2 regions of the Polaribacter sp. SA4-12 genome follow, and region 1 is predicted to be linked to the other one. Evidence: riboswitches for the same ligand, from Rfam matches in the RefSeq annotation. Region 1 holds a riboswitch; the other holds the start of a gene.
What was found. A riboswitch is a leader RNA that binds a small molecule or an ion and turns the genes downstream of it on or off. The one in region 1 is predicted to bind cobalamin.
Positions count from the first base shown of each region.

Region 2: another riboswitch for cobalamin. It lies ahead of BTO07_RS01500 (TonB-dependent receptor domain-containing protein); the one in region 1 lies ahead of nrdG (anaerobic ribonucleoside-triphosphate reductase activating protein).

Region 1 covers NZ_CP019334.1:1,106,808-1,111,492, forward strand. Annotated here, with positions in the region: gene BTO07_RS04815 (hypothetical protein) at 1-116, opposite strand, end outside; gene BTO07_RS04820 (RNA polymerase sigma factor) at 100-657, opposite strand; gene meaB (methylmalonyl Co-A mutase-associated GTPase MeaB) at 748-1,815, shown strand; cobalamin riboswitch at 2,019-2,218, shown strand; gene nrdG (anaerobic ribonucleoside-triphosphate reductase activating protein) at 2,336-2,785, shown strand; gene nrdD (anaerobic ribonucleoside-triphosphate reductase) at 2,792-4,582, shown strand.
Region 2 covers NZ_CP019334.1:340,712-345,396, forward strand. Annotated here, with positions in the region: gene BTO07_RS01485 (adenosylcobinamide-GDP ribazoletransferase) at 1-365, opposite strand, end outside; gene cobT (nicotinate-nucleotide--dimethylbenzimidazole phosphoribosyltransferase) at 370-1,407, opposite strand; gene BTO07_RS01495 (bifunctional adenosylcobinamide kinase/adenosylcobinamide-phosphate guanylyltransferase) at 1,411-1,914, opposite strand; cobalamin riboswitch at 2,286-2,502, shown strand; gene BTO07_RS01500 (TonB-dependent receptor domain-containing protein) at 2,533-4,401, shown strand; gene BTO07_RS01505 (YncE family protein) at 4,405-4,685, shown strand, end outside.

The sequences.
Region 1 (4,685 bases):
TTTTGTTGATGCATTTCTGACTGTAATAAAGCTTCAAACTTATTAGAATGATTTGCAGATAATTCTACATTTTCTTCCTGATAACCTTTTAATGAATTTCTAATATCTTGCTGCATAACTCGTATTTTTTAATGCTTCTTTCAGTATTTTTTTCCCTCTTAATAAATGTGTTCGAGAAGTAGTTTCTGTAATTTTTAAAACTTCCGATATTTCTTGATGATCATAGCCTTCCAACAAATAAAGCGTTAAAACCAATCTATATTTCTCTTTTAAACCGTTAATCTCTTCTACAATTCCTTCAATTGAAATATCACTATCAACATTCCAATCATCTTCATCTGCTTTTGCAATTACTTCTTCATTTATAGAAACCAATTCCAGTTTATTTTTCTTTAATTGATCTATACTTTGGTTGATCACAATTCTTTTTAACCAAGCCCCAAAAGCGACTTCATTTTTATAATTTTCGATATTCTTAAACGCCTTTATAAAAGCATCTTGCATAACATCTTCTGCTACAAATTTGTCTTTTACATATCTAAAAGCGACCAAGAACATTGCCTTGCAATACAAATTATACAACTGCATTTGTGCTTTGCTGCAGTCTTTTTTGCATTGGTCAATAATTGGTTGATGTAGTTGTTTGGTTGATCTCATTAAAACTTTCTTACACTAAAGACGATACATTTTTGGTTATGTTGCAAAATGCAAAATATTTATGATTAAATTTACATATTAACTTTTACAATGGATAAAAAATCATCAGCATTACATGAAAAAGAAGGTGTTTCTCAACCAGAAACAACCAGTAAATCTGCTGCAGAAAAAATAAAATTAAACAGAGCTAAACAAAGTTCTGTAGACACTTTTGTTTCTCAAATTTTAGAAGGAAACATTACTTTTTTGAGTCGTGCTATTACTTTGGTAGAAAGTACAAACCCAAAACATCAACAAAAAGCTAACGAAATTTTAGAACGTTGTTTGCCTTATGCTAATAATTCTGTAAGAATAGGAATTACAGGAGTTCCTGGTGTTGGAAAAAGTACGTTTATAGAATCTTTTGGAAAGCATTTAACTAGCCAAGGAAAAAAAATAGCCGTTTTAGCGGTAGATCCAAGTAGCTCTGTAAATAAAGGTTCTATTTTAGGTGATAAAACAAGAATGGAAGAATTAGTAACTGATAAAAATGCTTTTATTAGACCTTCTCCTTCTGGAACTTCTTTAGGTGGTGTTGCACAAAAAACACGCGAAAGTATTATACTTTGTGAAGCTGCTGGTTTTGATACGATAATTATAGAAACTGTTGGTGTTGGGCAGTCTGAAATCGTTGTTCATTCTATGGTAGATTTCTTTTTATTATTAAAATTAGCTGGCGCTGGTGATGAGTTACAAGGCATTAAACGCGGAATTATAGAAATGGCAGATGCTATTGTTATTAATAAAGCAGATGGCGATAATGAGAAAAATGCTAAAATTGCCAAAGTAGCATTTAATAGAGCATTACATCTTTATCCTATAAAAGAAAGTAAATGGCAACCAAAAGTACTTACTGCAAGCGCGTTACATAATTCTGGAATCTCAGAAATTGATACAATGATTACTGATTATATTGCATCAACAAAAGAAAATAATTATTTCATCAAAAAAAGAAATACTCAAAATAAATATTGGCTTTTAGCAACTATTGAACAACAATTAAAAGATAATTTTTATAAAAACCCGAAAATTAAGGATGCTTTGGCAAAAGAAATAAATAATTTAGAAAACGGAAAAACAACACCTTTTAATGCTGCTAAAAAGCTGTTAGAATTGTAATTAAGTTTACTTTTAAATTAATAATTCGCTTCTAAATTAACTTCAGACTTAAACTACGTAATTAAGTTTTAAAACAACTCAAAACCATTATACACATTAGGTTTTTGAAACTAAAAACACCACATATTTAACACTAAAATAATGTGTTCATAAGTTTCTTAACAAGTTATTCTAAACTACAGACATACGAGCTAAATGATTTCTAAATTTGAATAGAATTTGGTTTTAATAACAATATCAATTGTTAAAATTAAAAGGGAAATAGGTGAAAAACCTATACTGTTCCCGCAGCTGTGAGCTCTATTAAAAGTTTTTCATTCTTTGTCACTGTTTATTATTTTATAAATGGGAAGACGTAAAATCTGGAGTAAGTCAGAAGACCTGCCAATTTCAAATTAGTCAAACTTTCGGGATAAAAGTTATGGCACGATGTATCTACTTAATTTTTGGGTTATCGTACCTTTTTGACACATTATTAACCATCAATAAGTAGGTCTTATTGATTATAATATTCGTGAAAATGAATTATTCTAACATCCAGATTGTTCTCCAAGAAGTTCCTGGTGAAATCAGTATTTGTTTTAGTATTTGTGGTTGTCAAATTCGTTGTAAAGGCTGTCATTCTCCCTTTCTTTGGAAAGAAGAAAACGGACAACAACTCTCTACAAAAACATACCAAGAAACATTAAAAAAATACAAAGGCTTTGCAAGTTGTGTTTTATTTATGGGAGGAGAATGGCATCAAAAAGAGCTAAGTCATCACCTTAAATACGCCCAAAAAGAAGGATATAAAACCTGCCTTTATTCTGGTAGAGATTCCATTGATAAAAATCTCCTAAAACACCTTACTTGGGCTAAAACCGGAAAATGGAACGCTAAAAAAGGAGGTTTAGAAACCCATAAAACAAATCAGCAATTTATAGAAGTACAAACAAATACTATTTTAAATCATTTATTCCTAAAAAACTAATGCCCTATGATTAGATTAACTCAGAAACAAATAGATCAAAAAATTGATTTTATTGACAATTACATTAATGCTAACAATGCTGCTGATGGTTCTAAATTAGATGCCAATGCTAATGTTTCCTCAAAAAATATTGCAACTATGGAAGCTGAATTAAATAAAGACATTAATGTTCAAGTGAATAGGCAATTAGTAAAAAATAAAATTGAACAATTGTTCGATAAAGACTTGGCTAACGAATATGTGAGACAGATTGAGGCTCATGAAATTTATGTACATGATGAAACATCTTTAAAACCTTATTGTGTTTCTATTAGTATGTATCCGTTTTTATTTGATGGACTTACAAAACTTGGTGGAGAAAGCAGAGCTCCTCAACATTTAGAGAGTTATTGTGGTGAATTTGTAAATCTTGTTTTTGCGGTAAGTTCTCAATTTGCAGGTGCTTTGGCAACGGTAGAGTTTTTATTGTACTTCGATTATTTTGCAAGAAAAGATTTTGGAAATGATTATTTAAACACGAATACAAAAACAGTTTCTAACCACTTACAACATGCCGTTTATGCTATTAATCAGCCTGCTGCTGCAAGAGGTTACCAATCTGTATTTTGGAATATTTCTCTTTATGATGAAAAGTATTTTGATAGTTTGTTTGGTGAATTTGTTTTTCCTGATATGTCAAAACCTGAATGGGAAAGTCTTAAAAAACTGCAACAATTCTTTATGAAATGGTTCAACAAAGAAAGAGAAAAAGCAGTATTAACTTTTCCTGTTGTTACTGCTGCAATGTTAGTAAAAGATGGCAAGCCTGTGGATACTGAATTTGCAGATATGTGCGCTACTGAATTAAGCGAAGGAAATTCATTTTTTATATATCAATCTGAAAGTGCAGATAGTTTAGCTTCTTGCTGTAGATTAAGAAATGAAATTAGCGATAATACGTTTAGTTATTCACTTGGTGCTGGTGGAGTTTCAACAGGTTCTATTAACGTGATTACATTAAATATGAATCGCATAATTCAGCAAGGAAAAAACCTTAAATGTGAAATAATTAAAATTCAGAAATACCAAATTGCTTACCGAAAATTAATTGAAGAATATAAAGATGCAGGAATGCTTCCTGTTTACGATGCTGGTTTTATATCACTTGACAAACAATTTTTAACCATCGGAATTAATGGAATGGTAGAAGCTGCAGAAAGCCAAGGAATAAAAGCAGAAAATAGTACTCTTTATAAATACTTTGTTGCAAAACAATTAAAGGTAATTTATGATGCTAATAAAGAAGCGAAAGCAAAATATGGTTACATGTTTAACACAGAGTTTGTACCCGCAGAAAATTTAGGCGTTAAAAATGCGAAATGGGATAAAGAAGATGGCTTATTTGTACCTAGAGATTGTTATAATTCTTATTTCTACCCTGTAGAAAGTACTTCGGTAAACACTTTAGATAAAATAATTTTACATGGTACAGATATTATTAAATATTTAGACGGTGGTTCTGCGCTTCATTTAAATTTAGAAGAAGCTCCAAATAAAGAAGGATTTTTAAAATTAATTGATGCTACAGCTAAAGCTGGATGTAATTACTTTTGTTTTAATGTGAAAATTACTATTTGTAATGATTGTGACCATATTGAAAAGAAAACACTTCAAAAATGTAATAAATGTAATTCTAAAAATATCGACTATGGAACACGTGTTATTGGATATTTAAAGCGTATTTCTAGCTTTAGCTCAGAACGACAAAACGAACACGATTTTAGGTTTTATCACATAGACAAACAAAAAAATTCGTAAGAAAAAAATCAATAATAAGGAATGAGTTTCTTAACATTAAAGAAGCTTATTCCTTTTTATTCAACTAAAAAGTTACTGAAATTGTAATTAAGTTTGTTTTTAA
Region 2 (4,685 bases), 770 kb from region 1:
AGAATAGAAAATAACCCAATAACACCAAAAGTTCCTAATCTAGAATCTTTCATTATTATTAAAATTTTTTCTTTGGTCCAACCACCACCAAAACCATCGCAACTATCTGCAAAACCATCTTCATGAAAAGCTCCGGTTGTCCAAACAGAAGCAATCATACTTAATGCAATAGCAATTTCTATAGTAAAAAGAAACGTTGATATGTAATAAACAAGAGCAGCAATTGATCCTACTAAAATACCAACTAAAGAAAAATATCTATTACTTTTATTTAGTGTTTCTGACGAATGATTTACCCATTTAGGACAAGGTATCCTTGTAAAGAAAAGTATTGCAGTTAAAAAATAATGGATTTCTTTTTTCATAGATTTAAGCTTCACTTACATTAGCACTTTCAAAAGTTGCCATTTCATTTAAAAATTGAACAGAAGATTTTATAATAGGAAATGCAACTGCAGCACCAGTACCTTCTCCCAAACGTAAACCTAAATTTAAAACAGGTTTTACCTTTAGAAAATCTAATACTTTTTGATGTCCTTGTTCACCAGATGTATGCGTAAAAACACAATAATCTAATACATTTTTATCAATAGCATTTGCCGCTAATAATGCAGATGTAACAATAAAACCATCTATTAAAATAGTCATTTTTAAAGCAGCAGCTTCTAAAATAGCGCCAGCAATCATTACAATTTCGAAACCACCAAAAGTTGCGAGTGCTTCTGTTGGCGAGTCTATATTTTTTATATGTTTTTGGTAAACCTCTTTTAAAATTGTCTTTTTTTGTTGAAGACCTTTATCATCTAATCCAGTTCCTTTTCCAACACAATCTTCAATATTAATTGCTGTAAAATAACTCATTAAAAGTGCAGCAGAAGAAGTATTTCCAATTCCCATTTCACCAAAACCAATCGTATTACAGTTTTTATGAAACAATGTATTTACAATTTCTTTTCCTTTTTCTAAGGTTGAATTACATTGCTCAGTTGTCATGGCTTTTTCTAAAGAAAAATCCTTTGTTCCCTTTGCAATTTTTGCTGAAATTAATTCATTATTTTGATCAAAATCGACATTTACACCGGCATCAACAATTTTTAAATTGATACTATTTTGTTTGCAAAAAACATTAATTGCTGCGCCACCATTTAAAAAATTGAACACCATTTGTTGTGTTACTTCTTGTGGATATGGGCTTACACCTTTCGTTTTTGTAATTCCATGATCTCCTGCAAACACAACAATTGTTGGTTCTGTAATTTTTGGAGTTAGTGTGTTTTGTATGCTTCCTATTTTAATTGCAATAGTTTCTAAAAGTCCTAAAGAACCTAAAGGTTTTGTTTTAAAATCTATTTTTTTTTGAAGTGCTATTTGTATTTCTTTACAAAGAGGTTTAATTGTTGAAGTCATGTTTTATTTTAATTTTAGAGGTAATCCAGAAACCATAAAAGTGGCTTTGTTGGCTTTGTTTGCAATAAATTGATTTACCCAACCTTGTAGTTCTGTAAACTTTCTACCAGATTCGGTTGTAGCATGTAATCCCATGCCTATTTCGTTAGAAATAATGATGATGTTGGCATCTATTTCTACTAATTTTTCTATTTCTATTTTGGCTAGTTTTAAACATTCTTCAATATCATATTTTGTGTCAACATAAAAATTTGTTAGCCACAAAGTAACACAGTCTATAACTACAGTTGCTTTATCAGGAATAACTGCACTAATATTTTTTTCTTCTTCAATGGTTGTCCAGCGTTCATCTCTATCAGAAATATGTCTTTTTACTCTTGCTTTAAAGTCTTCGTCCCAAATTCTAGAAGTTGCCAAATAATAAGGATTTTTAGAAATGTCTTCCGCCATTTTTTGAGCAAAACTACTTTTGCCAGAACGTTCTCCTCCAGAAATATAATGAATCATAATTTTAAAAATATATAAATGCAAAGGTTAGAAACATTTCTTTAAAAAGTAAAGGATATTTTAATTACTATGTAAAACTATTGATTTAAAAATACTTAAAAATGATTTTTTCTCTTTTGGTTTAAAGGGAAACTAAAGGGTTTGTGATATCGATTTATAAGAAATTATAGTGGAATTACTTTTTAGATAAAATAAGTTCTTATCGTTGTAAGTTAGAATACAGGTTTTTTCTGCTCAAATAATCTTCTGCGAATACTTTATTAAATTGAATACAATGTTTCTCTAAAATGATTTATTCAGAACTGTTAAAAATAGTTAAATAATTAGCATATAAATTTAAAAATAGTGGTTTTTAATTATTAAAATAATCTACATTTGCAGAAAATTAGGGTTTTGTTCTTTCTGAGAACAAATTAAAAGGGAATTCGGTTAAATACCGAAGCTGTTCCCGCAACTGTAAGTTTATGCTGAATTTATTTCAGCACTTCATTAGAAGATGTTATTAGCTCTTTTACCACTGACATATATGTTGGGAAGGTATAATAACATAAAGCAAGCCAGGAGACCTGCCTCGATTTTTAAACAATTAAAACTTTCGGGATAAAGGTTAAATGGATTATGAAGAAACACTTACTTTTTACAACTTTTTTTGTTATTACACATGCTATTTTGGCTCAAAACGATTCTATAAGAACAGTTTTGAAAGAAATTATTGTTGTTGCTGATAAAAAAATAGAAAACTCTAAAGGATATAAAATTCAGGTATTAAACGATTCTATTATCACTAAAAATACAGAATCATTTACTTCACTTTTACGTTTTAACTCTTTAATTTATTTAAAAGAATATGGCTCTGGAGGTACAAGTACAGCTAGTTTTAGAGGTACAAGTTCTTCTAATACAGCTGTTATTTGGAACGGGATAAATATAAATTCTGTTAATAATGGTCAAACAGGTTTTAACTCATTAACTGTTAGTTTATTTGATGCGATTGATGTTAGAAGCGGAGGAGGAAGTATTGAGTATGGTTCTGGTGCTGTTGGTGGTACAATCCATTTAAATGATCAATTATTATACAAGTCTAAGAAAGTAATTGTGAATCAATTTGTGGGTTCAATAGGTAGTTTTAGCACTTATAATACTTTATATAAGTTTAAATTATCTACAGAAAAGTTAGCCTTAAAATTAGGAATGTCTTATAATGAATCTGAAAATGATTATAAATTATTAGGTACCGATTTAAAAAACTTTAATGGTGCATATAATAACTTCAATATGAGTATTGGGTTAGCTTATAAGTTTAATCCAAAATCACAACTTAAATTTTATAGTACAAGTTATGTGGGTAAACGTTTGTTTTCTGGAGAGTTACCAAATCCATCAGGAGCAAATGATAAATACAAAGATTTCAATAATAGAAATCTCCTAGTGTATAATTATCAGAATAATAAGTTTAATCACGAATTGAAATTAGCTTTTTTAACGCAAGAATATCAGTTTTTTGATAATAAATTAGTAGATGATTTTAATTTTGGAAAATCGAAACGTTATTTGATTAATTATGATGTAGCTTATAAAATTTCATCAATAAATGCGAAGATAACATCCTATTCTGAGTATGAATCTGTTTTTGGTAAAACAGATCAAATTAGAGAAAAAAATAGAAGACAGTTTTCACAATCATTTATCTATAATCAAAATATTTTAAATACAGTTTTCTTTGATTTAAAGGTGAGAAAAGACTTTAATTCTGATTATAATGTTCCTAATAGTTATTCTTTAGGGATGAAAGCCAAGGTGCTTAAAAATATTTCTTTGAGAGCGAATGCCTCTAAAAATTATAGAGTACCAACTTACAATGATTTGTATTGGCCAGGTCAAGGAAACGTAAATTTAATTCCAGAAACAGCAGTTCAGGGTGAGTTTGCAGTAATTTATAAGAAAAAGAAATTTTCTGCAGATTTGGGAGTATTTTACATTTCTGCTAAAGATAAAATTGTTTGGACACCAAATGGAGATTCTAGTAGACCAGGTATATGGACGCCAATTAACCTTTCTAATGTAGCAAACAAAGGAGTAGAACTTAGTCTTTCTTATGCTAAAAACTATAACAATCATTTTATTGATTTTAGAGCAAATTATAGTTACACCGAAGCTAAAGATAAAGATACTCAAAGGTTTTTAATTTTTGTACCTAAACATCTGTTTAATGGAAGTTTTGGGTATTCTCATAAAAGAATCAGTTTTTTCTATCAACAATTATTCACAGGAGAAATTTTTACTACAGAAAGTAATTCTAAAGATTTTATGCTTCCTAGTTTTTTTGTTGGAAACCTTGGAGGAGATTATAGAATTACAAAAAACATAAAAAAAGAAATTACGATTGGTTTTAAAATTAATAATGTGTTCGACAAAAATTATGTTACGCAACCAAGAAGACCAATGCCAAACAGAAACTTTAATTTAAATATAAACTATAAATTTTAAACAATGAGAATTAATAAATTACTAGCAGCCTTAGTATTTGGAGCAATTGCATTTACTTCATGTACAGATGACTCACCAAGTTTACCAAGAGGTGATTATGATGGAGGAGTATTAATTAGTGGAGAAGGTAGTGGTGCTGGTACAGGTTCTGTTTCTTTTGTATCTGATGATTATGAAACTGCAGAAAATACAATTTACAAAAAAGTAAATTCGACAGAATTAGGAACTTATTTACAATCAATGGCTTTTGATACTGATAACGCTTTTATTGTTGTAGATAACCA